DNA from 4 places in the Mesorhizobium sp. LjRoot246 genome. Region 2 is predicted to be linked to each of the others. Evidence: predicted binding sites of a transcription regulator. Region 2 holds the regulator's gene; each other region holds the start of a gene.
The links. The regulator LexA, encoded in region 2, represses DNA repair genes until DNA is damaged. The targets are predictions, from matches to a motif close to TGTTCNNNNTGTGTTCNG.
Positions count from the first base shown of each region.

Region 1: the regulator LexA is predicted to act here: its motif matches at 2,582-2,599, upstream of ACSQ3L_RS02830 (YifB family Mg chelatase-like AAA ATPase).
Region 3: the regulator LexA is predicted to act here: its motif matches at 2,642-2,659, upstream of ACSQ3L_RS25740 (2'-5' RNA ligase family protein).
Region 4: the regulator LexA is predicted to act here: its motif matches at 4,334-4,351, upstream of ACSQ3L_RS24350 (sel1 repeat family protein).

Region 1 covers NZ_CAXUSN020000001.1:622,177-627,744, forward strand. The annotation lists gene ACSQ3L_RS02820 (malate synthase G) at 1-85, shown strand, start outside; gene ACSQ3L_RS02825 (DnaJ domain-containing protein) at 129-668, opposite strand; gene ACSQ3L_RS02830 (YifB family Mg chelatase-like AAA ATPase) at 960-2,492, opposite strand; gene gshB (glutathione synthase) at 2,675-3,619, opposite strand; gene ACSQ3L_RS02840 (GtrA family protein) at 3,691-4,065, opposite strand; gene ACSQ3L_RS02845 (glycosyltransferase) at 4,069-5,070, opposite strand; gene ACSQ3L_RS02850 (GtrA family protein) at 5,232-5,568, shown strand, end outside.
Region 2 covers NZ_CAXUSN020000001.1:4,007,685-4,013,252, forward strand. The annotation lists gene ACSQ3L_RS19405 (ComEC/Rec2 family competence protein) at 1-856, shown strand, start outside; gene lexA (transcriptional repressor LexA) at 850-1,590, opposite strand; gene kynU (kynureninase) at 2,037-3,284, opposite strand; gene kynA (tryptophan 2,3-dioxygenase) at 3,366-4,202, opposite strand; gene ACSQ3L_RS19425 (AMP-binding protein) at 4,199-5,568, opposite strand, start outside.
Region 3 covers NZ_CAXUSN020000001.1:5,228,183-5,233,750, reverse strand. The annotation lists gene ACSQ3L_RS25755 (ABC transporter substrate-binding protein) at 1-471, shown strand, start outside; gene ACSQ3L_RS25750 (cupin domain-containing protein) at 736-1,344, shown strand; gene ACSQ3L_RS25745 (ABC transporter ATP-binding protein) at 1,334-2,419, shown strand; gene ACSQ3L_RS25740 (2'-5' RNA ligase family protein) at 2,706-3,335, shown strand; gene ACSQ3L_RS25735 (SnoaL-like domain-containing protein) at 3,469-3,822, shown strand; partial or broken gene ACSQ3L_RS25730 (SRPBCC domain-containing protein) at 3,921-4,055, opposite strand; gene ACSQ3L_RS25725 (ArsC family reductase) at 4,179-4,517, shown strand; gene ACSQ3L_RS25720 (DUF488 domain-containing protein) at 4,735-5,088, opposite strand; gene ACSQ3L_RS25715 (aminopeptidase) at 5,108-5,568, opposite strand, start outside.
Region 4 covers NZ_CAXUSN020000001.1:4,941,317-4,946,884, reverse strand. The annotation lists gene ACSQ3L_RS24380 (DUF922 domain-containing protein) at 1-405, shown strand, start outside; gene ACSQ3L_RS24375 (endonuclease/exonuclease/phosphatase family protein) at 410-1,447, opposite strand; gene ACSQ3L_RS24370 (AMP nucleosidase) at 1,511-2,974, opposite strand; gene ACSQ3L_RS24365 (hypothetical protein) at 3,083-3,277, opposite strand; gene ACSQ3L_RS24360 (hypothetical protein) at 3,318-3,476, opposite strand; gene ACSQ3L_RS24355 (DUF2147 domain-containing protein) at 3,696-4,037, opposite strand; gene ACSQ3L_RS24350 (sel1 repeat family protein) at 4,486-4,752, shown strand; gene ACSQ3L_RS24345 (ABC transporter substrate-binding protein) at 5,204-5,568, shown strand, end outside.

The sequences.
Region 1 (5,568 bases), 3.4 Mb from region 2:
CTTAAAGGGCCGCGTCCAGCCCAATGGCTACACCGAGCCGGTGTTGCACGCGCGGCGACTGGAGTTGAAGGCGCGGCAGGGCTGAACAGGCACAGGCGGGTCTTGGACCTGGCTTCCAGCCTGAGGCGTTAGGAACCTGTATGGTCCAGGAGCCGGATGGCGGGATCGCGGCGGTGTTCGGAGTTGGCCCGATCGACGCCCTCTACCGTAATCGCGATCGTCCCGTTTTCCACTCTTGCTATCCAGCCTTTTGCTTTCAGGTACCAGAGATGAAACTCGAGATGTTCTCGCGGGCAGCCTGACAAGCGTTCGAGCTCTACATCTCCGATCCCGGGATTGGTGACGTCGTGCCGGCGCTTCGCGTAAAGCAGCGACAGCAGTTTGGCCTGGATCACCACATCCCGCTCGATGCCTTTGGTGCTGCTGGCCTCCTCGGTCAACTCGCGACGAAGGCCGGCATGGTCTCGGTACGCGATGTCGTATTGAGCGCGCTTGACCGGATCCTTGAGCGTATTGTGGGCTTCCACGATTTCGCTGAACCGGGCTTCATCCCCGGTTTCCCGATTGTCAGGATGATAGCGCATCGCAAAATAGCGAAATATGCGCTCCAGCGTTTCCGAGTTGGCGTTCGGGCTAACTTCCAAAACTTCGTAATAGTCGATGAACATAGCGGGGTCCCCAACCGCAACCATATTCGTATTGTCTAAATAAGGAATGTCCAATGCGGCAGCCAAGACTTTAGTCTGGCTCGATGCCATGTTTGCTGAAGAGGAGGAAAATGGCCGGCGCCCATTCGGGTGGGGGGCCGTTGGGTGGTGAGGACGCCGGCCAAGCGGACAATCAGGTCCGCCGCACTGCAGACATGGTCGATTCGCAGGGACGCGGTTATGGCGTGATCGCGGAATTTCGCCGGCTGGGACCAAACCGAACGCAAGCATGGCCATCAGTAGGCAAGTGACCTACGCTGCCTGCGCCACCCGCTCCGTACTCATGCGATAGGAAATCGCTTCGGCCAAGTGGATGCGGCCGACGGTTTCGCTGGCGTCGAGATCGGCCAGTGTTCTCGCGACCTTCAACACGCGGTGATAGGCCCGCGCCGAAAAGGCGAGCTTTTCGCTGGCGTCCTTGAGCAGCGACAGGCCGGCGGCGTCAGGCATGGCGATCTCCTCGATGACCGCCGGCGCGCAATGCGCGTTGGTGGTGGCGCGGGTAGCGCCGAGCCGCTCGAAGCGTTCGCGCTGGATGGTGCGGGCGCGGGCCACGCGCAGCGCCACATCGGCACTTTTCTCCGACCGGTCGGGCCGGATCAGGTCGCTGGCCGAGACCGCCGGCACCTCGATCCTGAGATCGATGCGGTCGAGCAGCGGACCCGAAATACGCGCCTGGTAGTCGGTGCGGCACCGCTCGCCCCGCAGGCAGCGATAGCCCGGCTCACCGGCCATGCCGCAGCGGCACGGGTTCATCGCCGCGACCAGTTGGATGCGCGCCGGATAGGTGACGCGATGATTGGCCCGCGCGATCATGCAGTCGCCGGTCTCCAGCGGCTGGCGCAGCGCATCGAGCGTCTGCGGCGTGAATTCTGGAAACTCGTCGAGGAACAGCACGCCATGATGGGCAAGCGACACTTCGCCCGGCCGCGCGCGGATGCCGCCGCCGACCATCGCCGCCATCGAGGCCGAATGGTGGGGGGCGCGGAACGGCCGCCGGTCGGTCAGCTTGCCTTCGCCGAGTTCCCCCGCCACCGAGGCGATCATCGAAACCTCGAGCAGTTCCTTCGGCGCCAGCGGCGGCAGGATCGACGGCAGCCGCTGCGCCAGCATCGATTTTCCTGAGCCCGGCGGCCCGATCATCAGCAAATTGTGCCCACCGGCCGCCGCCACTTCCAACGCCCGCTTGGCGGTCTCCTGGCCCTTGATGTCCGCGAGGTCGGGCAGGTCGCGCGCCGCGGCGTGGATGCCGGCCTCCGGCCGCGACAGCACCTGCGTGCCGCGAAAATGATTGGCAATCGCAATCAAGCTGCGCGGCGCCAATATGTCGAATTCCCGACCCGCCCAGGCCGCTTCCGGCCCGCAGGCGAACGGGCAGATCAGGCCCTTGCCCTCGGCATTGGCGCCGATCGCCGCCGGCAAGGCACCGGCGACCGCGGCAATCGTGCCGTCGAGCGACAATTCGCCAAGCACGACATAGCCGGCCAACATGTCACCCGGAATGGCGCCCAGTGCGGCCATCAGGCCAAGCGCGATCGGCAGATCGTAATGGCTGCCTTCCTTGGGCAGGTCGGCGGGCGCCAGATTGACCGTGACCTTCTTCGACGGCATCGACAGTCCGGACGCATGAAGTGCTGCCTGCACCCGCTCGCGGCTTTCGGCCACTGCCTTGTCGGCAAGGCCGACGATGTGCATGTTGACCTTGCCGGGCGCGATCATCACCTGCACGTCGACCGGCACAGCCTCGATGCCCTGGAAAGCGACCGTGCGAACCCGCGCCACCATTTTTGCCCCCGGATATAGGCTTGCCCCAGCCCCTGCGATCGGGCCAGGAATGGCCCTCCGGGAGACAATCACACTTCCTCGGTCAAATCAAGAACATTACAGGAACATGCAACCGTCTAGGTTGCAGCCGAACAGAGCCCGGTTGCAAAAACAGAACATGGTTAAGACAAAGTGAAAACGGACTACGTCCGCCGCTTGTCCTCGACCGCGTCCCAGAACAGGCTGGCGATGTCGGCGCCGCCGAAGCGCTTGACCTCGCGCACGCCGGTCGGCGAGGTGACGTTGATCTCGGTCATATAGTCGCCGATGACGTCAATGCCGACCAGGATGAAACCGCGCTCTTTCAGCGAAGGTCCGATGCGGGCGCAGATTTCGCGCTCGCGCGCCGTCAGCTCGGTCTTTTCGGCGCGGCCGCCGACATGCATGTTGGAGCGGGAATCATGCTCGGCCGGCACCCGGTTGATGGCGCCGACCGGTTCGCCGTCGATCAGGATGATGCGCTTGTCGCCCTTGCGTACGTCCTTGAGATAGCGCTGCACGATATAGGGCTCGCGGAACATCTGGCCGAACATTTCGAGCAGCGAGGCAAGATTGCGGTCGCCTTCAAGCAGATGGAAGATGCCGGCGCCGCCATTGCCGTAGAGCGGCTTGACGATGATGTCGCCGAACTCCTTGCGGAAGGCCGCAACCTCCAGCGGATCCTTGGTGATCAGCGTGTCTGGCATCAGGTCGGCAAACTCGGTGACGAAGATCTTTTCCGGGCTGTTGCGCACCCAGGCCGGGTCGTTGACCACCAACGTCTTCGGATGGATGCGCTCCAGAATATGGGTGGTGGTGATGTAGTTCATGTCGAAGGGCGGATCCTGGCGCAGCAGGACGACATCCATTTCCGACAGATCGGTGCGCACCTTCTCGCCCAGTGAATAATGGCTGCCCTTCTCGTCGCGCACCTGCATTTCCTCGATGCGGGCAAACACCTTGCCGTCACGCAGCGACAGCCGGTCGGGCGTGTAGTGGAACAGAAGATGGCCGCGCCGCTGCGCTTCCAGCGACAGCGCGAACGAGGTGTCGCCGGCGATCGAAACGGCGGAGATGTGGTCCATCTGGACGGCGATTTTCAGCTTCATGGCAGGTCCCCAGCGCAGTCGGTCACAGCGATATAAGGGTCACGAGGCCTTCTGCCAATCGGGCCAGCACCCTAGCGGTCGAAGACCAGCCGCGAGTAGCCAAGGAAGGACAGCGTCATGGCGACCAGCGAGGCGACGGCGAGTGCTACCAGCGGCGGGGCCGCCGGCAGCGCGAACAGGATGGCGCAGTAGACGAGATAGTTGACGATTCTGGTGGCGACGCCGACGCTGCCATAGCGCGCGCCTTCGTTCGCAATACCGCGGCTCGACGGCGAGAAGGTCAGGTGGCGGTTGAGCAGCCAGGTGACGCAGAGCGCGAAACCGATCGAAAGGATGCGGGCGGCCAACGGCCCGAGCGGCGTGATCGCCAGCAGCAACCAGAGTGCCGCCGCATCGGCAACGAAACCGACACCGCCGGCAAAGACAAAGCGGACGATACGTTGCACCGTTCAGGCCGCGCGCGGGGTCTTGCCCGCTGCCGGCCTTTGCGCCGTCGCCTCGCGATTGCGCTCGACACGGCCCGAAGGCATCGACAGATAGAAGATGCGCTTCTGTTCGGCCCGGCCACGCGATACCGAATCGAGGATCAGCCCGGTCATCGCCGCCAGCATCGACAGCAGCAGCAGGCCGACCGACAGCACCCAGGTCGGCATGCGCGGCACGAGGCCGGTTTCGGCGAACTCGACCAGCACCGGCGTCATCAGGAACAGGCTCGATGCCAGGAAGAACACGGCAAAGGCGCCGAAGAAGCGCTGCGGCTGCGTTTCCTTCATCAGCATGCCGAACATCCACAGGATCTTGGCGCCGTCGCCCCAGGTCGACAGCTTCGATGACGAGCCCTCCGGCCGCCTGCCATAGTCGAGCGCGATTTCGCTGACCGGCAGTTTGAGCTGCGAGGCGTGCACCGACATTTCGGTCTCGATCTCGAAACCGCCAGAGACGGCGGGGAAGCTCTTGACGAAGCGCCTGGTGAAGACACGATAGCCTGAGAAGATGTCGGTGAAATCGCTGCCGAACAGCCGCTTGTAGAGGCTGTTGAAAATGCGGTTGCCGAGGGCATGGCCGTTCCTGCCGGCGTCGTCGGTGACGCCGCGCCTGGTGCCCACCACCATGTCGGAACGCTCGGTCAGCAGCGTGTTGATCAGCTGCGGCGCGTCCTCCGGCGCATAGGTGCCGTCGCCATCGGCCATCAGGTAGATGTCGGCTTCGATGTCGGCGAACATGCGGCGCACCACATTGCCTTTGCCCTGGCGCGGCTCGCGAACGACGATGGCGCCCGCCGCGCGGGCCAGCAACGCCGTCAGATCGCGCGAATTGTTGTCGTAGACATAGATGGCGGCGGCTGGCAGCGCCTCACGGAACCGCCGCACCACTTCGGCGATCGTCAGCTCCTCGTTGTAGCAAGGCAGGAGCACGGCGATGACAGGTTCGTAGCGAACGTCTTGCGGCATTTTCGTCTCCGAAAGCCTTGTCGACCACGCGGGTCGCGCGACCGGAGGGCTCGCTCAGGCGGTTTTACTATTTATTGAAGCCGTTAAGGCTAGGTTTAAGGCCGACTTCATGAATGTCGATTGGTCCCAGAGACCCGGCATTCCTGCCAAAGGCGATCGGGATGAGCATAGCCAAGGATGGAACGTCCACCTGGAGGTTCGATATCGCGTTGGCGCTGCTCGCCACGCTCGGCTTCCTCGCGGTCAACGCTTGCGCCGGGTTCCCAGCGCTGATCGATGCCGGCGGCGACAATGACAACCTGCTGCGGCTGGTCGAAGTGCGCGACCTGTTGGCCGGCCAGGGCTGGTTCGACCTGCATCAATACCGGATGGGCCTGGAAGGCGGCTTTGTCATGCACTGGTCGCGGCTGGTCGATGCATCGATCGCCGCCATTGTTCTTGCCGTATCGAACCTGACAGGCAACACCGCGCTTGCCGAGAACGTCGCGCAGGTGGCGT
Region 2 (5,568 bases):
GTTTCTGGCCGTTGCCAGCGCGCTGCTGATGCCGTTCGGGTTGGACTGGCCGGCCCTCTATCTGATGGGTAAGGGCCTGACGATGATGATCGCCATATCGGGGTGGATCTCCGAGCGTTCGCCTGTCGATGCGGTCGGATTGATTTCGCAGCAGTCCGTCCTGCTGGTAGCGATCGCCCTGGTCACTGCGACGATGGCGACGACATGGCTGCGGCTCGCAGCCATCCCAGTCGCGCTTGCCGGCCTGTTGACCGTCTCGGACACACGCACGCCCGACGTGCTGATCTCGGAGGACGCCAGGCTGGTGGCGCTGCCAATCGGCGGCGGCGAGCTCGCCGTCAGCCGCGCACGGCCGAACGAATTCACGGTCGACAACTGGAAACGCGCGCTGATATCCGAAACCATCATCGTGCCGGAGGTGTTTGACAAGGGTGACGGACAATTCGAGATCGCGGATGCCACAGAACTGCCGCCGGGATCGCCGTTCTATTGCACCTCGGGCGTTTGTCTGGCCAAGCACCCGTCCGGCGCGATCATTGCCTATATCGAAGACCGGAAAGACACGTGGAAAACCTGCGGCTTCGCAGACCTGATCGTCATCAACGACGCCACCGCGTATGACGCCTGCCACAACCCGCTAGTTCTCGTGGTCACCAAGCGGCAACTGGCTCGCAAAGGCAGTGCCGCGATCTTCTTCGATCGCCAATCGGCAACCACGCCGGCGACGATTAGCTTCGCGGTGGACAGCCCATATCGGCCCTGGCACGCGCAACGCAAATTCTCGCGCGAGGCGAGGGGCCTGCCACCCTTCAAGAAACCCGAGAAGCCAATGGTCAGTCCGCAGACGTCTCAGTAGCGGCGGATCAGGCCGACGAGTTTGCCCTGCACCTTGACCCTGTCCGGCCCGAAAATCCGTGTCTCGTAGGCCGGATTGGCGGCTTCCAGCGCAATCGAGGCACCCTTGCGGCGGAACCGCTTCAGCGTCGCTTCCTCTTCATCCACCAGCGCCACGATGATCTCGCCGGGGCTCGCCGTGTTTGCGTTGCGAATGATGACGGTGTCGCCGTCGAAGATACCGGCCTCGATCATCGAGTCGCCCTTGACTTCCAGCGCATAGTGCTCGCCACCCATGATCATGTCCGGCGGCACCGAGATCGAATGCGTCTGATGCTGGATGGCATCGATCGGCACACCGGCGGCGATGCGGCCCATGACCGGGATCGACACTGCGGAGACCGCGTCGTCGTCATTACCGGGCGAAGGCATCCGCGAAGGCGCCGGCTTGAGCTGCCGGCCCAGACCACCACCCTGACCGAGGCTGCCCTGGATGACGCTTGGCGAAAACTTCTTTGCCGCGTTGAGGCCGGGCGCGATCGAATCCGGCAGCCGCAGCACTTCCAGCGCGCGTGCCCGGTTGGGCAGCCGGCGAATGAAGCCGCGCTCCTCGAGTGCCGTGATCAGCCGGTGAATCCCGGATTTGGAGGCAAGATCGAGCGCCTCCTTCATCTCGTCGAAGGACGGCGGAATGCCGCTCTCCTTCAGGCGTTCATGGATGAACATCAGCAGTTCATGTTGCTTGCGTGTCAGCATGGCGGCCCCCAGGTTGCCTGAAACCAGAATCGAAAAACAAACCCAGAACAAACCCTATCTGTTCCAGTTGTGTTCTGCAACTGTTTAAAGTTTAATGAATTTATTAAGGGGGCCGAAATTATTCGGTGGTGGCCAGCGAGCCGCACGCACGATTGCGCGCCGCCGTACTGCGCTTGCCGGCATTGAAATTATTATGGTTAATAGGCTGTGGCCCTACCCTCATCCCAGGCGTGGCATCAGCCGCTGATGGACCCGCAGCCGGGGCATTTCCCAGCTTTCCCGGCGTTCGCTTGCCGTGAACGAAACGAAGCCAAAATGCCAACCTTGGTTAATTATTGCACCCAGCGCGGCAGCCCGGCGGGGAATGCATTTGCGAGCTAGAAATTCGTCCCTCGGTCATCCGACCAGGAGGTAAGTCGGCGACAACAATCGGCGAGAGGGCTGCGTCAGGTAACGGCCTCCTTGACGGCAAAACGCTGGTCTTGCCATGCATTTGTGCGCAGAATGTCTTCCAGCACTTCAACCGCCAGCCACACATCCTTGTAGCCGACATAGAGCGGCGTAAATCCGAAACGTATGGTCGACGGCGCGCGGAAATCACCGATCACCCCGCGCTCGATCAGCGCCCGCATGATTTGATAGCCATGATCGTGAAGGAACGACACCTGGCTGCCGCGCCTAGTAGCGTCGCGGGTGCTTTCCAGGGTGAGACCATAGGCGCCGCACTTCGCTTCGACGAGCTGGATGAACAGTTCGGTCAGCGCGACGCTCTTCTTTCGCAATTCCGGCATGTCGACGTCGTCCCAGATGGCAAGCGCACCCTTGAGCGCCCGCATCGACAGCACCGGCTGCGTGCCGCACAGAAAGCGGCGAATACCGGTGCCGGCAACATAGCCTCGTTCGAACGCAAAGGGCCGCGCATGGCCCCACCAGCCGGTGAGTGGTTGGCTGATCTCGCCGTGGTGACGCCGCGCGGCGTAGATGAAGGCCGGCGCGCCCGGACCGCCATTGAGGTACTTGTAGGTGCAGCCGATGGCGAAATCGGCCTTTGCATGGTCGAGTTCGACGGGCAGGGCACCCGCGGTATGGCAAAGGTCCCAGATGATCAACGCTCCGGCTGCATGAGCCTTGCGGGTCAGCGCCGCCATGTCGCGCAGTTCACCTGATTTGTAGTTGACGTGATTGACCAGCACCACCGCGACGTTTTCATCGATCAGCTCTTCGATGGTTGGTGCGTCGACGCCGGCAAGGCGCAACAAGACGCCATCTCGGGTCGAGGCCACGCCTTCGGCGATGTACAGGTCGGTAGGAAAACTGTCACCCTCGGCGACGATGGCCGATCGACCGGGCCGCATCTCCAGCGCCGCATGCAGCACCTTGTAGATGTTGGTCGACGTCGTGTCGCAGACCACGGTCTGGCCGGCCGCGGCTCCGATCAGGCGCCCGAGTTGGTCGCCGAGTTCGATCGGCATCTCGAACCATCCGGCTGTATTCCAGGCTCGGATGAGATCGTGGCCCCATTCCTGCGTCGCCGCCTGTTGCAGCTCGCCGAGGACGGCATGCGAGGCCGCTCCCAGTGAATTGCCGTCCAGATAGATCACCCCTTCAGGCAGTATGAAACGATCGCGCATGGCGCGCAGCGGATCCGTGGCATCCATCGCCTCGATTGCAGCGAGATCGGGAATTCCACTCATGGTCAGTCAGTCCTCGGTTGTTCGCAAAGGATTCCCGCCACGAGCGCGTCCTCCTTACTGTGCCTGTCCTATTTCGATATGTCAGAGCCGGGTGCGAACGTTCCACAACTCCGGGAACAGCACGACCTCGAGCATCTTCTTCAGATACGAAGCACCCGACGTGCCGCCGGTGCCGCGTTTCAGGCCGATGATGCGCTCGACCGTGGTGACGTGGTTGAAGCGCCAGCGGCGGAAATAGTCCTCGAAGTCGACCAGTTTCTCAGCCAGTTCGTAGAACATCCAGTAGCGCTGCGGATCGCGATAGATGGTCTGCCAAGCAACCAAGACTGCTTCATTCTCGGCGCGGGTTTCTCGCCAGTCCGTACGCCTGGCATCAGCACCGATGTCGAATCCGTTGCGGGCAAGCAGCAGCAGTGCCTCATCGTAGAGCGAAGGCTCGGCCAGGATCGCCTCCAGCTTCCCGCTGAGGTCCGGCCGGTGCTTGTGCGGCCCGAGCATGGCGAGGTTACGGTTGCCGGCCATGAATTCGATGGCGCGATACTGCCAGGACTGGAAACCCGAGGACTGGCCGAGCGCGTCGCGGAACTCGGTGTATTCGCTGGGCGTCATCGTCCGCAGCACATCCCAGGCATTGTTCAACTGCTCGAAAATGCGTGCGACGCGCGACAGCATCTTGAAGCTCGGCTCAAGCCGGTCGGCGCGGATGGAGCGGATCGCGGCGCCGATCTCATGCAAAGCAAGCTTCATCCACAGTTCCGAGGTCTGGTGCTGGATGATGAACAGCATCTCGTCATGCGCCGACGACAGCGGCGTCTGCGCCTCCAGCACTTTCTCCAGGTGCAGATAGTCGCTGTAGGACATGCGCTCCTTGAACGACATCTGTGCGCCTTCGGACGCCGGATCGTAGGGCTCGCTCAATGGATCTTCTCCTTGCGCAGCCGGAAGCGCTGGATCTTGCCGGTCTGGGTCTTGGGCAGAGCGGCGATGAATTTTACCGATCGCGGATATTTGTAGGGCGCGATCGTCGCTTTGACATGGTCCTGCAGGCGCTTGGTGGTCAATGCGTCAGGCGCCACGCCCTGCACCAGCACGACATGCGCCTCGACGATCTGGCCGCGTTCGGCATCGTCTGCGCCAATGACAGCGCATTCAGCGACGTCCGGATGCGACAGAAGTGCGGCCTCGACCTCGGGGCCGGCAATGTTGTAGCCGGCGCTGACGATCATGTCGTCGGAGCGGGCGGCGAAATGGAAGAAGCCGTCCTCGTCCTGCATGAAGGTGTCGCCGGTGAGGTTCCAGCCGTCGCGCACATATTCCTTCTGCCTGTCATCGGCCAAGTAGCGGCAGCCGGTCGGGCCACGCACCGCCAGCCTGCCGGTCGCACCGCGCGGCAGCTCGCGCATCTCGTCGTCGACGATGCGCGCCTCGTAGCCGCCTACCGGCTTGCCGGTCGACGCGGGCTTCATGTCGCCAAAGCGATTGGAGATGAAGATATGCAGCATCTCGGTGGCACCGATGCCGTCGAGGATCGGCTTGCCGGTCTTTTGCGTCCACTCTTCGAAAACCGGAGCGGGCAAGGTCTCGCCGGCCGAAACGGCGACGCGCAGCGATGACAAATCGGCACCTTCATCCATGGCCTTGAGCATGGCGCGGTAGGCGGTCGGCGCGGTGAAGGAGATCGTCGCTTTGTAGGTCTCGATGATGTGGATCATGTTGGGCGGTGTCGCCTGTTCCAGCAGCGTCGCCGCGGCGCCGAAGCGGAGCGGGAAGATGGCGAGCCCGCCAAGGCCGAAGGTGAAGGCGAGCGGCGGCGAGCCGACGAAGATGTCGTCCGGCGTCACCTCCAGGATTTCGCGGGCATAGGCGTCGGCGATGATCAGGAGGTCGCGGTGAAAATGCATCGTCGCCTTCGGCACGCCGGTCGTGCCCGAGGTGAAGCCGAGCAGGGCGACGTCGTCGCGGCCGGTGTCGACGGCGCGAAACGTCACCGGCTTGTCGAGCGCGGCACGATCGAGTTCGGCATCATGGTTGGCGGTGCCGTCGAAGCCAATAACCTGTTTCAAGAACGCGCTGCCCTTGGCGCAGGCGGTCATCTCGTCCATCAGCCTTGTGTCGCAGAGCGCGACGGTGATTTCAGCCTTGTCGACGATCTTGGCGAGCTCGCCGGCGCGCAGCATCGGCATGGTGTTGACGACCACGGCGCCGATCTTGGTGGCAGCCAGCCAGCAGGCGACCATTGCGGGGTTGTTGGCCGAGCGGATCAGCACCCGGTTGCCCGGCTTGA
Region 3 (5,568 bases), 1.2 Mb from region 2:
GTGGCCGAGAAACTGCGCGAGCAGCGCCCGTTGCTCTCCAACTACACCACCGACATGACCTCGGTCGAACAGGCGCTGGCAAGCGGCCAACTGGTCGCCGCCATGACCTGGAACGCGTCCGCCACCTCGCTCAAGAAGCAGGGCGTGCCGGTCGAGTTCATGAAGCCGAAAGAGGGCATGCTGACTTGGGCCTGCGGCTTCGTCATGCTCAAGGATGCCAAGAATGTCGATCTCGCCTATGACTTCATCAACAGCCGGCTGGACGCCGACTCGGGCAAATACCTGATCGAGGCCTATGGTTATGGCAGCTCGCTGAGCTCCGCCTTTGCCACGGTTCCGAAGGAGGAGCTGGAGAAACTACAACTGCCGTCCGACCCGGAAGTGATGCTGAAGACCACCATCTTCACCGGTCCGATGAAACAGAATGACGATCTCGCCAAGATGTTTGAGAAGGTGAAGGCGGGGGGATAAAGCTCCCCCTTCTCCCCTTGTGGGGTGAGCAGCCGGTTCGCGTAAGCGAATTCATCGTGCCAGTGGCACGATGAAAGGCCGGCGAACGCCGGGACGCTGCGAAGCAGCGGGGACCCGGCAGGGTGGATCGACTAACCACGCCCGGCCCTTCGCAGGCTCAGGGCGTTCGAAGCTCGAAAAGCCAAGCAATTGGCTTTTCGTTCGCTGTGCGAACCGCTTCTCACCCCACAAGGGGAGAAGGGAAAAGCAAACGAGGACCGACTGATGGACATGCTGGATGAAGCGGCTGAGAAGCCGAAGGACGATGCCGATGTGCGGGTCGGCCGGCGCGTGCGGGCGCTGCGGCTGGAGCGCAACCTGTCACTGGCCGATCTTGCGGCAAAAGCCGGCGTGTCGATCGGTGCGCTGAGCCAGATCGAACGCGGCATGTCCTCGCTGCGCGTCAAGGTGATCTGGCCGCTCGCCGCCGCCCTCGACATCGAGCCGTCGGCGCTGATCGCCGACGGCAACGATGCCGTCAACGACCTCTATTGCGTACGCGCTAGCAGCCGGCGGCAGATCCCGGTCAAGTCGGAAGGCATCGCCAAGGCGCTGCTGTCGCCGCCGGGCGCGACGCTGACCGGCATGCTGGTGACGGTGGAAGCAGGTGGCGGCACCGCCGAGGCCTATGCCCATGCCGGCCATGAATTCGGCTATGTGCTGGAAGGCGAGGTCGAACTGGTGGTGGATTCGACAAAATACGGGCTGAAGACCGGCGACAGTTTTGCCTTCAAGAGCACGCTTTTGCATGCCTTCCGCAATCCGGGCGCCGAGCGCTGCCAGATTCTCTGGGTCAACACCACGAAGCCGTCCGAGGTTCGCGATGGCGCCTGATCCACTCGTCCGGCTGCAGGCGGTTTCGAAGATTTTTCCTGGCGGTATCGTCGGGCTCGACGCCGTCGATCTCGACATTATCAGCGGCGAGTTCATCACGCTGCTCGGCCCGTCGGGCTGCGGCAAGACCACCAGCCTGCGCGTCATCGCCGGTTTCGAAAGCCCGTCGAGCGGAAAGGTCTTGCTCGATGGTCGCGACATCACCGCACTTCGGCCGTTCGACCGCCCTGTCAACACCGTGTTCCAGGACTACGCGCTGTTCCCGCACATGAATGTCGCCGAAAACGTCGGCTTCGGCCTGTCGCTGCGCAAACTGTCTGGAGCCGAGCAGGCAAAGCGCACCGGCGAAGCCCTCGACATGGTCGGCCTCGCCGACAAGATCGGCGCCCGCGTCTCCGAACTGTCGGGCGGCCAGCGCCAGCGCGTCGCGCTGGCGCGTGCCATCGTCTGCGAACCGCGCGTGCTGCTGCTCGACGAGCCGCTGTCGGCGCTCGACGCGCATCTGCGCGAACAGATGCAGGTCGAACTGAAGCGGCTGCAGTCGCGGCTCGGCACCACTTTCGTCATGGTCACCCACGACCAGACCGAGGCGCTGTCGATCTCCGACCGCATCGTCGTCATGAACAAGGGCCGCATCGAGCAGATCGCGCCGCCGGCCGTACTCTACGACCGGCCCGCCACGAAGTTTGTAGCAAGCTTCATCGGCACCATGAATCTCCTGCAATCACGGTTTCTCGGCCGCGATGGAGATCGCTTGCGTTTCACCGCCGGCGCCCTGCCGCTGGAGGCCATTTCTGAAACCGACCGGTCACCCGGCGAAGGCGAGGTGCGGACCATTGGCGTGCGTCCGGAGGATTTGCTGGCGATGACGGAGGCCGCGCCGGGCACGGCGCCGGCACGCGTCAACAGCATCGTCTTTCACGGCCGCACGTTGCGCCTGCATGCCGAGCTCGGGCAGGGCGCACCTGTTGTCATCGACGCGCCGCGCCAGGCCGAGGGTTTTCAATTCAGCGTCGGCGACATCGCTCATATCAGTCTGCGCCGTGGCGCCAACTGCCCGGTGCTGCCAAGCTAGTCCAACCGATCTCTAAAACCGGAGCACACGTTCGGCGGCTACAAGCAGTCGGGCAACGGTTGCGAGTATGCCGACTGGGCAATCCACGATTTTTTCGAGGTCAAGGGCATCATCGGCTACGGGGGCGTAGGCTTAAGCCCTGCTCAGCAGGCTTCTTCAACCGTTGAGCTCGCGGGCGCTGATGCGGAAAGCACCAACGCTCGCTTCGTTTTCTGCTTGATTTGTTCTCTTTTTGTTCTAAAATTTCCGGCTTGGCGGAGATGGGGTGGCGCACAGGAGGAAGGACATGAATGAACTGCCCACGTTCAACACAGCTGAAAACGGTCAAACATCTTTCAATTGGCATGAGCGGAACAGGCGTCGTCGCACCGATCGGTTGTTCTTCTGTCACCTGATGGAAGGCACCATCGCCGACCCTGTCGCTTTACAAGCGACTGCTTGGCGCGAGGAATTCGGGCTGAAAGGGAAAATAATTGCCAATCACATCTCGCTTGTTGGACTCGGCGACCATGACGGACTGCCGGACGGCTTGGTCGAACTCGCTAGCCACATAGGTTCAATGATTGTCGCAAAACCCTTCGACGTTTCTTTTGATCGCTTGTGCGCTTTTGGCGGTGGCGCGCTTGTTTTGCGTAGCAGCGACGGTAATCCGTCGCTGCAAGAGTTCTGGCGAAACCTCACGGCAGTGATTTCGGATAGCCCGTTAAAGCTCTTTCTCACGAAGTCCATTGAACCGCATGTCACGCTGCTTCGCGACAAAATGGGAGTGCCCAAAATTCGCGAAAAGACGATCGACCCGATTAGTTGGACAGTGCGTGGTTTTGCTCTCGTCCATAGCTTCATCCAGGAAGGTCGGTATGATGTGCCTCACCATTGGCAATTGACCGGCCAGGACGATGCCCGGCCCGCGATGTGAACGCCTTAAATCGTCGTCACGTGATCCACGCGCCCATCATCCTGACATGGCTTGTCAGCTACCGCACTGTCCGACGATGGCAGGCTGGCAAGCTGTTCCCTATTTGCAATTCGTCTGAACAGGAGGAACACAAATGACCATCGCGGAAATTGCCAAGGATTTCACCGAGCTGCTCAAGCAGGGCGACAACGAGGCTGCAGCTGAGAAATACAATGCCGACGATATCGTCAGCCTCGAAGCCATGGAGGGGCCAATGGCCATCGCCCGGGGCAAGGAGGCTCTCAGGCAGAAGGGCCAGTGGTGGCAAGAGAACAATGAAGTGCATGGCGGCTCGGTCGAGGGTCCCTATGTCAACGGCGACCAGTTCGCGGTGCGCTTCAAGTTCGACATCACGCCCAAGGCGACCGGCGAGCGTGTCACCATGGATGAAGTCGGCCTCTACACGGTCAAGAACGGCAAGATCACCGAAGAGCGCTTCTACTATTGAGGCCGGGAAAATCCACCGGCTTTAGGGAGCCTGCTCTTGTCGCTGGGTCGAAACAGGCATGGCGACCGGGACGATGTTCTGGCCGCCATGTGGGATGCTCAAATCGACTTCACATACTGCGAAAGCTGATCGGCCACCGTGCCCCAGCCGTCGAAGAAACCCATCTCCTCGTGGTTGTTGCGGGTCGCCTCGTCGCGGTGGATGGCGGTAGCGGTGTAGCGCGTGCCCCTGCCGTCTGGCTGAAAACCCGAACATTCCGAAGATACCGCAGTGGCGCTGGCAAAGCGGGAAGGGCGGTTTTAGGCTGCGAAGCGGATTCGACGGTCAGCCCAAGGAAAGCAGCTTTGACGATCACCATGTACGGCATCACCAATTGCGACACGGTCAGGAAGGCGCGCGTCTGGCTGGAGGGCCATGAAAGTGCCTACCGGTTTCACGATTTCAGGGCAGAGGGACTGGACGCCAAGCGGCTGGATAACTGGGTTAGCAAGGTCGGCTGGGAAAAGCTGCTCAACAAGGCGAGCACGACGTTCCGCGAGCTGCCGGACAAGGAAAAACAGGGCCTCGACGAAAAGAACGCCAAGGCGCTGATGCTGGCCAAGCCAACGATGATCAAGCGGCCCGTGTTGGAGGTCGGCGACCGGGTTCTGGTGGGGTTCAAGGCTGATGTTTATGAAGAGGCGGTGGGGAAGTAGAGCCGCCTCTCGTTCCGCGGTGTTCCGTCGCGCCCCCCTCTGTCCTGCCGGACATCTCCCCCTCAAGTGGGGAGATTGGCAGCTTCGCCGCTCCGCCATTCTTGTCGCGTTCGTGATTTGCGAAGACGACGATGACAGCGGATCTCCCCACTTGAGGGGGAGATGGCCGGCAGGCCAGAGGGGGGCGCTGTCCCGCCGACTCGCAAAAAGAAGGTCTTCAGCGTCCGCGCAGATACCCCGCCAGCGCCACCGCGTTGTTATGCGCCTCGTCATGCGCGCCGTAGAGCAGCGTCACATTGCCGTGGCGAAGCAGGCCGCGCAATTCACTCACCGCCTCGCCATTCCCATCCAGCTCAAGCCGGTACCGCTCCCGGAACTCCGCCCAGCGCGCCGGTTCATGCCCGAACCATTTGCGCAGCTCGTTGCTCGGCGCGATGTCCTTCAGCCACAGCGTCAGCGCGGCGCCCTCCTTGCTGACGCCGCGCGGCCAGATCCGGTCGACCAGAACCCGCTGCCCGTCGTCGGGAGCGGGTGGCTCGTAGATACGCTTGACCGCCAGATCGAAGGCCATCGGACCCTCCGTAAACGGGTCAGGCCCACTCGCCCTTGCGCATGACTGGCACGCGGGCTCCGTCCTTGTGGACGCCGTCAATGTCGATCTTGTCCGAACCGATCATCCAATCGATGTGGATAAAACTCTTGTTGCCGCCGCGCGCCGCGATCTCGTCCTGGCTGAGCGAGGCGCCGTCGACGAAGCACTTCGAATAGCATTGGCCGAGTGCGATGTGGCAGGCGGCGTTCTCGTCGAACAGCGTGTTGAAGAACAACAGGCCGCTCGCCGAGATCGGCGAGGAATGCGGCACCAGCGCTACTTCGCCCAGGCGCGGCGCGCCTTCGTCGGTGTCGAGCACTTTCTTCAGCACGTCCTCGCCCTTCGATGCCCTGGCCTCGACGATCCTGCCCTCTTCGAAACGCACAGAGATCTCATCGATCAGCGTGCCCTGGTAGGACAGCGGCTTGGTCGAGGAGACATGACCCTCGACCCGCCTTG
Region 4 (5,568 bases), 930 kb from region 2:
ACCGGCTACACAGTGGATTGGGACCTTGACGCCGGCCAGGACAATGGCGTCTGCCGCATGCGGCGCGCCAACGGCACGCTCAATCTCTTCTATACGTTTCCGCGTGTCGGTTCGACCGCCACGCCGGCGCTCCAGAAACGCTGGACGCGGTTCTTCGCCGGCGTCCGCAGGCATGAGGAAACCCATGGCCGCATCGCCAGGGAGATGATGCGCGCCACCGAAAGATCGATCTCCGGTCTCAGGATTGCCGACGACCGGTCTTGCTACAAGACACGCCGCGAGGCACAGCGGCGTATCAAGGCCACCTATGCCGCATATGAGGCGAAACAGCTCGCTTTCGACGCTCGCGAGCATCGCGACGGCGGTCGCGTCGAGCATCTCGTCGCCGCTTTGATCAAGCCTTGATCTTTTAGCCTGGCGTCCTGCCGGTCTGGGCCATCGCTGCGGTCGCGGTTTCATGCTCGTCGACCGGCTTCTGTCGTTCCAGCCTGAGCGAGAACTCCACTATGACCGGTAGGTGATCCGAGCCGGTGTCTTCCAGCCGTGTCGCGGAATGGATGGTCACGCCGCCCTTGCTGAAAACCTGGTCGATCGGCAGCCCGGCGAAGCGCCGCAGGAAATCCGGCAGCTTGATGCGGATCCAGGTCGGGCCGGCGGACGGCATGACGGTCAGCCTGCCGAGCGAGGCGACGCGGCGCACGGCCGCACTCCATGGCACGGCATTGCAGTCGCCCGCCATGATCGCCGTCTCGCCAAGTGAAGAGAGGGTCGGCGCCAACTCGCCGATCTGCCAGTACTGCTCACGTGGCCAGGGCCAACTGAGATGGATCGCGGCGACATCGACGTCGATGCCGCCGAAGTCGACGGTGGCGACCGCCATCGCGCCCCGCCGCTCGCACCGTGCCTCTGATCCTGCGGCGAACGGCCGCCGCGACAGCAGCGCGACGCCGAATATGCCATTGGGATAAGGGCACAGGATCCGGTAAGGATATGCGCTGGAGATATAGCCAAGCTCGGTCGCCCACATCGCCGACACCTCATCGAGGGTGATCACGTCGGGATTGGTCCGGCCGATCAGCGACAGCACCTTCTTCGGCGTCGGATTGTCGTAGCGCAGGTTCATCTGCAGCAGCTTGTAGACCGCGCGATCTTCGTTCCTGGCTTCATAGGCGGCCTGAACCGGCCACAGGCGGGAGAATGACAGCGTGGTGGCAAAGGCCGCCACGGCAAAAAGCAGTGCCACAACCGCTTGCAGGCGAAATGTCGTGGCCAGCAGCGGCAGCGCGCAAAGCGCCATCAGCACGGCAAGGTGGACGCGGAAATGCGAGAAGGAATCGAAGGCCGGATGCAGCGTTCCGAAAAACCCGGCCACCAGCGCAACCGAACAGGCGAGCATTGCCAGGAATGCTACCGAAATCAGCAATGTCCCGAAGCTCGCTCTCTCCATGTCGCCTGCTTATCGGCAGAAATGCGGCCCAATCAAGATGACGAAATGATGCGTGGAACCGGCCTACTGGAACGCCGTCTCCGAAAAACTCCTGAGCTTACGCGAATGCAGTCGCTCCATCGGCATTTCCGCAAGCTTCTCCATCGCCCTGATGCCGATTGTCAGGTGCTGCGCCACTTGGCGTTTGTAGAATTCGGTCGCCATACCGGGCAGTTTCAGCTCGCCATGCAAAGGTTTGTCCGAAACGCACAGCAGCGTGCCGTAGGGCACGCGGAAGCGGAAGCCATTGGCGGCGATGGTCGCCGATTCCATGTCGAGCGCGATGGCGCGTGACTGCGACAGACGCTGTACCGGGCCGCGCTGGTCGCGCAGTTCCCAGTTGCGATTGTCGATGGTGGCGACGGTGCCCGTGCGCATGATGCGCTTCAAGTCGTAGCCGGACAGACCGGTGACTTCGGCGACGGCCTCCTGCAACGCCACCTGGATTTCGGCCAGCGGCGGGATCGGCACCCAGACCGGGAGATCGTCGTCCAGCACGTGGTCCTCGCGGACATAGGCATGCGCCAGCACATAGTCGCCCAGCGCCTGGGTATTGCGCAGTCCGGCGCAGTGGCCGAGCATGACCCAGGCATGTGGCCTCAATACCGCGATGTGGTCGGTTATGGTCTTGGCGTTGGAAGGCCCAACGCCAATGTTGACCATGGTGATGCCGCCATGCCCGGGCTTCTTCAGGTGATAGGCAGGCATCTGCGGCAGCCGCGGCGGCGCGACGCCTTCACTCGGCGCGCTTTGCCCGACCCTGGTGATGACATTGCCCGGCTCGACGAACTCGGTGTATTCGCCGCCGCCATTGGCCATCAGGTCGCGGGCGCGGGCGACGAACTCGTCGATGTAGAACTGGTAGTTGGTGAACAGCACGAAATTCTGGAAATGCTGCGGCGTGGTCGCCGTATAGTGCGACAGGCGATGCAGCGAATAGTCGATGCGCTGTGCCGTGAAGGGCGCCAACGGCCTGGGTTCGCCGAAGGCAACTTCGAAGGTGCCGTTGGCGATCTGGTCGTCGGTGCCGTCGAGATCCGGCACGTCGAACAGGTCGCGGATCGGCCGCTTGATGCGCTCGGCCGCCGCGCCGTCGACATGAGTGCCTTCGAGAAAGGCGAAATGCAGTGGGATGGGGGTGGTCGATTCCGAGACGGTGACCGCAACCCCATGATTGCGCATGATCAGGCGCAACTGCTCGACAAGATAGCTTTCGAAAAGATCCGGCTGGGTGATTGTGGTGGAAAAATGCCCCGGCGTCGGCATATGGCCATAGGCTTGGCGCGAGTCGATCTGAGTGAACGACGTGGTGGTGACGCCGATCTCCGGGTAGAAGGCCCGGTAGCGCTTGCCATTGTCGCCGCCCGCTGCCGCCAGTGCCGCAAAGGAGTCGCGCAGGAACCTGGTGTTGCGATCGTAAAGCGTCTGCAGTGCCGCGACGGCCTTTTCGGCGCTATCGAAGCTCTTCCGGCCAAAAGGCTCCGGCATGACGACAGATTCGATGGCTTGTGGGTAGATTCGCTTTTCCATGGCTCAATATAGAGACTTGGATCGGCACTTGGGAGGGGTGTCGCGACCGAAGACCGTCCTTTTCTTTTATCCGCGCTGCAAGCTGACCAGGAGCACAAAGCCGACGCCGGACTTCTTCAAAGCCGGTGCGTCGATCGTTGAACCGGCGCCAGTGCGCATCATCGGCACGGCCAGAACCGGCGCGGCCAGAACCGTCAGGATAAGAGCCGCCCGCGGCAGAAGCCGAAGGGTCTTGAGAGCGTTGGCGGCGATGCGGTTCATGGTCTTTCAGCTTTTCTTTTCGAGGTCTTGGTTTCTTTGTTCAGTTGCGAAGATGGGTGGGGCAGGCGAGGCGGCAGGTTCTGGAACTGGCCTCGTCCCAGGCGCGGGCCGGACGGCCCGCTTCGGCGACGAGGATGGCGAAGAACATTCCAAACAGGCTCACCAGCAGGCAGACGATGGTAAAGCGGCGAGCGAGCATTGGGTCATGTCTCCGTCAACACGCCGGAGAATGCCCTGATGCAACTGAACCGGCTCTGATGCCGGCGTTCATCTGCGGTTCAAAATAGTTGACGGGATTTGGGCGCGGCGGCGCTGGTTTCGGCAGGCGCTGCGTGAGGCCAAGGAGGCGCGGGCGCCTCGACAAACGGAAAACGGGACCCGTCGGGGTCCCGTCTTCAGGTCAGAAGGATACGGTCGATCAGAGCTTGTGCCAGGTCTGGCTCTTGCAAATCAGTCCGCCCAGCACGCAGCCGCTCATCTTGAGCGAGGTGCCCGACAATGTCGCCTTGCCCGAATAGGTCTTGTCGTTTGCCGGATCGGTGATGTTGCCGGCATATTTGTTGTCGCCTGCCGCCTTGAGCGAGCCGATGGTCTTGCCGGCATATTTGCCGGACTTGAGCGTGATGGAAAACGAACCACCGCCAGCGATGGCCGCGGTGTCGCCGGCCTGAGTCTTCCAATTGCCTTCGATCGGGTCGGCCCATGCCGCACCCGCCATGATCAACGTGGCCGCCAGGGCCAGGCTCACTTTTCGAAACATGCTTTCCTCCCTTGGATGTCCGGCCGGATGCTCCGCCTCGCCGGTCTGCCGCTTACGCAAACGTAAGCTAATCCAGCTCCCAGAAAAACAAAAGCGGTGCCGTAGCGGAAGACTTTGGGATTTTGAAGGTGCCCGAATGCACCTCGCCGATGAGGAAATGAAACGATCGGCATGTTGCCTTTGGTTTCCGTGGTTAGCAGAGTCTTGCTTTCCTCGTTTGAAATTTTTGTCAAATTTGATGCAAGCAGGCTGAATTGCTGACTTTGTATCCTTAACGAATTTTCGCGTTTACCTCTTGTTTTAGCTTTGTTTTCCTCAAATTAAGCACGCCATTTAACGACGGATTCAAGCCTGCACGGCATTCTCGAAAGCATCGGAAGAGCAGCCGGCAAGGACGAAAGAAGGCAGCTCTCGGGAGCCTGACAGGGGCCACAAACAGGGGACTGAAATGGCACGTTTTGAAATGCTTGAAGCAGGTTTCGGCGCCATGGGAGCAACTGCCCAGGCCGACATTCTTTTCGAACTGGGCATGATGTATGCGACTGGCCGCGATTGCGAGACCGATGTCGTTGCCGCCCACAAATGGTTCAATATCGCCGCGATCAAGGGCTCGGCCCGCGCCGCGGAACTGCGCTCGGAACTGTCGGCGGCCATGTCGAAGGTCGAGATTGCCAAAGCGCTGCGCGAAGCCCGCGAATGGATGACCATGCACTGAGATCCGCCAATCGCAGGAAGGCATGTCGAAGACAGGGAAGCTCCGGGATCAAGACCGCACAGACGGCCAGACCCGGTGGAATTGAAGGCCGCGCAAGACAGTCGACGACCTGGAGCGTGATCCGGTTTTCTCGAACAAACGGAGACCGTTTGTCCAGAGATCATGCTCTGAAGAAAGAGAACGCGGCAGGCCGCAGGGTCCAGTCGTGCACCATACGGGGAAGGCGAGCGGGATTCTTGGCTGCGGGGCGCCTGGAGATTGCTCGACGGACAAAAAAGCCACGACCGGCCGGAACAGGCTGGCGTGGCTTTTTTGCGTGGATGACGCCTTGCAGGCCCAATCGAGCGCCGCCAATGCGCCTAGACAGGCCCAATGAAGGGTGAAATTGTCCCGCCTCTCTGGAAGAAGCGCGGCCGGGGCGGCCGCGCGTGAGTGGAGGAGTTCTACCATCATGAAAAAATTGAGTATTTTGAACGCGGCTATTTTCGGCCTGATGATGAGCACGCCGGTCGCATTCGCCGACGACATCACCTTTGCGGTGATCGGCCCGATGACCGGACAGCTCGCCACTATCGGCGATCAGTTCAAGCAGGGCGCACAGGCCGCTGCCGACGCGATCAACGCCGCTGGCGGCGTCAACGGGTCGATGATCAAGCTCGATATCGAAGACGACCAGTGCGATCCCAAGCAGGCCGTGTCGGTTGCCAATCGCGTCGTCGCCGACGGCGTCAAGTTCATCGACGGCCATGCTTGCTCCGGCTCCAGCATTCCGGCCTCGGCCGTCTATGCCGAAGCCGGCGCCTTGATGATGAGCCC